Regions from separate parts of the Rhizobacter sp. P2_G4 genome, predicted to be linked through region 2. Evidence: predicted binding sites of a transcription regulator. Region 2 holds the regulator's gene; the other holds the start of a gene.
What was found. Region 2 encodes LexA, which represses DNA repair genes until DNA is damaged. Its sites were predicted from a motif close to ACTGTATNNNNATACAGT; they were not measured.
Positions count from the first base shown of each region.

Region 1: a site for LexA is predicted at 1,612-1,629, ahead of imuA (translesion DNA synthesis-associated protein ImuA). Genes of this name have one in related genera too.

Region 1 is NZ_JBFUFG010000013.1:7,567-10,535, reverse strand. Features, by position in the region: gene AC1DYS_RS28435 (Y-family DNA polymerase) at 1-839, opposite strand, end outside; gene imuA (translesion DNA synthesis-associated protein ImuA) at 781-1,599, opposite strand; gene AC1DYS_RS28425 (SOS response-associated peptidase family protein) at 1,786-2,748, shown strand; gene AC1DYS_RS28420 (zinc-finger-containing protein) at 2,784-2,969, shown strand, end outside.
Region 2 is NZ_JBFUFG010000007.1:45,018-47,986, forward strand. Features, by position in the region: gene AC1DYS_RS22715 (asparaginase) at 1-652, opposite strand, end outside; gene lexA (transcriptional repressor LexA) at 735-1,412, shown strand; gene AC1DYS_RS22725 (helix-hairpin-helix domain-containing protein) at 1,424-1,765, shown strand; gene AC1DYS_RS22730 (P-loop nucleotide/nucleoside kinase family protein) at 1,810-2,319, shown strand; gene AC1DYS_RS22735 (VOC family protein) at 2,341-2,742, shown strand; gene AC1DYS_RS22740 (DUF3224 domain-containing protein) at 2,774-2,969, shown strand, end outside.

The DNA of each region.
Region 1 (2,969 bases), on a different contig from region 2:
TCCAGTGCGTGGACGTCGAGTGCTTCGAGTTCCAGGTCGCCGGCCGGCGCCAGCAGCTCCACCTTGGCCAGGTGTTCGGCCAGCAGGCGGCAGAAGTGCTCGATGTCGCGCATCGGCGCGGCCGTTCGAACCACCAGCTCGCCGCCATCACCCGCACTCTTGCTGCGCATCGTGTCGTGCGCCCAGCGAAGCGCAAATGCGGTAGCCCCCGCATGGCGCGCTGCAAGCCACCCACACATCTGCACGAGCAACCGGCGGGCGCCAAACAACAGGGCCGGTGCCAACTCGACGCGCGCCATCAATTCCTGCCGTACCTTGAAGGTCTCGGGCAAGGTGACCCAACTGTGCGCTTCGGGCCTGAGGCCGTAGGCCTGGTCGAGCGCATTGAGCAGCTCTTTGTCAAACCGCCGGCTAATGCCGCCGCGTGGCAACTTGCGGATGTCGCCCAGTGTTTTGCAACCCAGCTGCGTCAGCGTGGTTTCATGGCGCTCGACCGCCGTCAGCGTTTGCATCGGCAGTTCATCGAGCAACTCGGCAATGGGGCGCCGGATGCCGTTCTCCTTGCCGGCCCGGGCCAACGCCACGGCACCCAAGCTCGTGGGCGACCATGCGACGCCGACTACATCAAGGTCTTTGGATTCCTGAACGACCCGGTCCCGAAGGGCCCGCTTGCCGCCGAACAGCCGGGTGCTGGACTCCACTTCCATGACGACGGCTTCGCAGACGGTGGCAACACGTGGGGTGAACTGAAGCGCCCAGGTTGCGAGTCCAAGAAGGGCATCACTGGACGGTGGTGTGTTGTCGGGGCCGAGCGGTAACAGAAGGGCTGCCCACAACATTGGCGGCCTCGCGGGAAGAAATGAGTCGGCTTGGCATGCGCAAGCGCGGCGTCAAGACGGAAGCCAGTCCGCCGGGAATGGAGGGCAGCACAAGAGGGCGGTCCAGCGCCGGGCCGCGGCGCTTGAAGACGTTCACGTGCAGCTCCCAGTCAAGCCCCGCCGAGGCATGCACCCGAAGAGGGGCCGCAGACGCCTCATGGCGCGAGGCTTCGGGGCGGCACAGGAAGACCAGCCCCTCGCACGCCTGGGCACTCACCTGCAGGCGGCGCAGCTGTTCCTGACGTGCCTGTGGCAGCCAGGAGACGACGGCTCCCGCTGCGTTGGAGCGGATGAGCTGCTCCGTCACCCACAGACGCTCCGCAGGGGCTTCTGCCTGCACCCAGACGAGTTGCCGCTCGTCCAGGCCCTCGTGAAGGAGACCCGGCAGGTAGGGCTCGCGCGGCGGGCCGACGACGACCACCTGGCCGCCGGTCGCGACAGCGCGGCGCAACGCGGGTCCCAGCAAGCGCCACTCGAGCACTGCCGGTTGTGCGGCCAGCACCTCGGTCACCGAGCGCAGGGGCCAGCCCCCGCCTGGGAGCTCGGCATCCAGAGCGTCCCAACCCGAGCTGGTCACTGAGGTCGCTGCGTGGCCCAGCGAGTCGCCGCGCCAAACGGCAGCTTCGACAGCGGGCGGCAATTCGCCGGACACACGTGCCGGTAGAACGGGGGAGGGCTGAGGCGCCGGAGCGTCCTCCAGCCAATCAATGGCGAGCTGCATGGTGGGCTTGATGCTGGTTATAAACACAGTATCATCATGCCCAAGCCATGTCGATGTCAGGAACCCAAATTTCTACCGACTTTGGGGTCTAGAAGCGCCCATCCAGGGTGAGTGGCAGGCGTGCGTGCGCGGCGAACAGGTTTCGTAGACTCTGATGGACTGGTGACGACTTCCAGGGAGTGACTGATGTGCTATTCGGCCCAAATCCGAGCGGACCATCGCGCCTTTGTTCGCATGTTCGGCGCGACCATGAACATCCGCGAGTTCTTCGAGCTGTTCTATCGCCGAAACGAGGTGGGGAGCGAGGTGAAGATTCCGAAGGCGATGGAGCTGGCCTTTGCCGAGCCTCAGACGCCGGAGGAAGCGAAAATCAAGCAGCTGATTGACGCCTTTCACGAGAGCCAAGAAACGAAGCTCCAACAGAAGCTCTTCAAGCAGCGGACCAGACTTGCGGAAGCGCAGCGAAAGCTGCAGGAGAAGGAAACCAAGAAGGCGCGTGAAGACCTTCGGATTGCTCCGTCGAAGATTTCTCAGGCGCTTGCTGACATTGCGGACCTCAAACGTACGCAAGTCGAAGACCGCGACTCACGCATATTTCCTCTCGGTTACGCACCGGTCCTCGTTGTTCAGGACGGCAAGAAGGTCGTCCTTCCGATGCGGTATCAGTGCCGGCCCGCTGGCAAGCCCGCCTTCTACGACACCGAGTTTCCGGGTACCTACAACGCGCGTCGCGACAAGCTCGAGAGGTTCTGGAGGGGGCAGTTCGGCTACACACACGGGGTCATGGTGGTCAACACGTTCTACGAGAACGTGAAGAGGCACAAGATGGAGCATCGTGAGCTGCGCCCAGGCGAGGAAGCTGAGAACGTTGTGCTTGAGTTCAATCCGCGACCGACGCAGGACATGCTCGTTGCATGCCTTTGGTCTCGATGGACGAAAGAGGGGGAGCCCGACCTCTTGTCGTTTGCTGCCATTACGGACGAACCACCGGAAGAGGTGGCCGCAGCAGGGCATGACCGCTGCATCATTCCCATCCGACCCGAGAACGTCGATGCCTGGTTGAACCCCGACCCAAACAACCTGAAGGCGCTTTACGACATCCTCGATGACCGTGAACGGCCTTACTACGAGCACCTGCTGGCCGCGTAGCCGCCGCCATGGCACAGGTGCGGAGTGGACAAGCGATGAATGCACTCAAGCAGTCTTCCGGCAACCAACTCACCATGAGTGCCTTCAGCCAAGGCAGCATCGTGAAGCTGGATGGCGGCCGGCGATTGCGCTTCGACGACAAGGCCGATTTTTGGCCGGGCACTGCAAGGTGGAAGGCGCTCGAATGTGAAGAGGACGGCTTTGGCATGACAACCCTGCTC
Region 2 (2,969 bases):
CGCGCGGCCACGCACTCACGTCTGCCGGCAGGCGCTCGGCGCCCATCGCCACGCCCTGCGGCCACGCGCGCCAAAGGCGAAGCTTCTCTTCTTCCATCACGCCCAGCGGCCCGGCATCGCTCGAGCTGAAGGTGTCGATCCGGTAGGTGTGGGTCTTGCGCACGTCGTGCGCGCCGTGCACCTGGCCGTTCACCACCGCCACCACGCCCCGCGCGCCAGCATGGCTCGCCACCCGCACCGCGTCGAGCAGGTTTTGCGGGCCATCGGCATGCAGCGAGGTGGCCGGGCGCATCGCAGCCGTCATCACCACCGGCTTGGTTGGTGCCAGCACGCGCTGCAGAAAGTAGGCCGTCTCTTCGAGCGTGTCTGTGCCGTGGGTCACGACGATGCCGGCCACGTCCGCTCGCGCCAGGTGGTGCGCCACGCGCAGCGCCAGGCTGCGCCACACCGCAAAACTCATGTCCTTGCTGTCGAGCTGTGCGACCTGCTCGCATTCGAGCGGCACGGCAGCCAAGGCCGGCACGGCCTGCACGAGTTGCGACACGCCGATCTGCGCCGCGGTGTAGCCCACGTTGTCGCCGGCCACGGCCGATGTGCCGGCGATGGTGCCGCCGGTGCCGAGAACCACGATCGTGCTTGCGTTCTTTTGCATTTTTCTCAAAGCTGGATGAAAATACAGCCACTGGATGGATGTTCAGCCTCGAACGTTCCGCCCTGTCGCTACAAGGATTGCCATGTACGAAGCGCCCAAACTGACCGACCGCCAGCAGCAGATTCTCGACCTGGTGCAAAGCGCCATCGAACGAACCGGCGCGCCGCCCACGCGGGCAGAAATCGCTGCCGAACTCGGCTTCAAATCGGCCAACGCGGCCGAAGAACATTTGCAGGCCCTCGCCCGCAAAGGCGTCATCGAACTCGTGGGTGGCACCTCGCGCGGCATCCGTTTGAAGTCTGACACATTGCGTGCGCTCAACGAGAGCCGCGGCAAGCAGTACAGCCTGCCCTTGCCCAGCCTGTCGCAGCTCACGCTGCCGCTGGTGGGCCGGGTGGCAGCCGGTAGCCCCATCCTCGCGCAAGAACACATCGACCAGACCTACCTGATGGAAGCCAGCATGTTCCCGCGCCGGCCCGACTACCTGCTGAAGGTCAAGGGCATGAGCATGCGAGACGCCGGCATCATGGACGGCGACCTGCTCGCCGTGCAGAAAGCCAAGGATGCCAAGAACGGCCAGATCGTCGTCGCGCGCCTGGGCGACGAGGTCACCGTCAAGCGCTTCAAGCGCACCCGCACGAGCATCGAGCTGCTGCCCGAGAACCCCGACTTCCAGCCCATCGTCATCCCCTTCGGTGACGTCGATTTCGAACTCGAAGGCCTGGCGGTCGGCTTGATCCGCAACAACATGCCGATGTGAGCGAAGTTGTCATGGCCACTGCCTCATCCGTCAAAGCTCAGGCCGTCAAGGCGCCGGCAATCAAAGCTCCGAAGGCGCACAGCGCAGCAGAGTGCCAGGCGCTCGAGCAGTTGCCCAACATCGGCCCTGCCTTGGCTGAAGACCTGCGCCTGATCGGCATCGATCACCCCAAACAGTTGCGCGGCAAAGACGCCTTCGTGCTTTACCAGCAGCTGTGTGCCATCACCGGCCAGCGCCACGACCCGTGCGTTCTCGACACCTTCATGGCCGCCACCGACTTCATGGCCGGCGCGGCGCCAGCGCCGTGGTGGAGCTATACGGCTCAGCGCAAAGCGTTGTTCGGGCAGGTGTGACAAGCCGGTCTGGGAGACCGGCGCAGCAAGTCCGCACTGAGCACTTGAGCACCGCGTTGCCTGAGCTTCTGGATATCGACGAACTATGTTCGCGACTGTCTGAGTGTGAGCCGGGGTCGGTCATTGGTGTAGAAGGTTTCATGGGCGCAGGCAAGTCTCATCTTGCTTCTTCAATCGGTTCGCGGCTTAGCCTTTTAGTTGTACATACCGACGACGTCGTAACTCCAGCCAACTCCAGCCGTCCCTACGAAGAACTTGTCGACTACGAACGTCTGCAGACGCAAATCAAGAAAGCGGCGGTTCTCCGGTTGTCCGTCGTAGTTGACGGAATTTGTCTGCGCAACATCTTGGCTAGAGCTGGCGTTTCTGCAGCGAAGTACATCTATGTGAAACGCATGACGGAAGGCGGGCTCTGGCACGATGGGTTTCATCTTTCAAGTTTCGAAGGCGACCCTGGCAGCACTCCAGGAGAGCCAGAGCAAAGCGACTTCATGTATCACGTCGAACAACGCCCACATGAATGCTCTGATTATTTTTTTGAACGCATAGAGTAAACATTCGCCCGGTAACTGACCATGAAACAGTCCATCGGCCAAATCTCCGTCGTCGTGCGCGACTACGACGAAGCCATCGACTTCTATGTGAAGACGCTTGGCTTCACGCTGGTCGAAGACACCTACATCGCGAGCCAGGACAAGCGCTGGGTCATCGTCGCGCCACCGGGATCGACTGAGTCGCGCCTGCTGCTCGCCCGAGCCGGCAACGACGAACAGGCCTCGCGCATCGGCAACCAGACCGGCGGCCGGGTGTTCTTGTTTCTCTTCACCGACGACTTCTGGCGCGACTTTCGCAACTACCAGGGCAAGGGCGTGGTCTTCATTCGCGAGCCGAAGGAAGAGTCCTACGGCACCGTCGCCGTGTTCCGGGATCTCTATGGCAACCAGTGGGACTTGATTCAACCCAGGCCGCCTGCCTGAGTAAAAGCGCCTGCCGCGCAAATCAAATGCCATGGAGTCGACACGTCTTCGTTCTGCTGCAGCCGTCGCTCTGTTGCGCGCCGCCACCAGCCTGGGCATGTGCGAGCCCGCGAGTGCCCAGTCCTCCTCCATCGCGCCGCCGCGCAAGCTGAAGGTCAATCCCATGTCCATCCACGCCACTGGTACGTTCGAAGTCAAGCTGCAGCCGCAACCCCTCGCCGACGCCG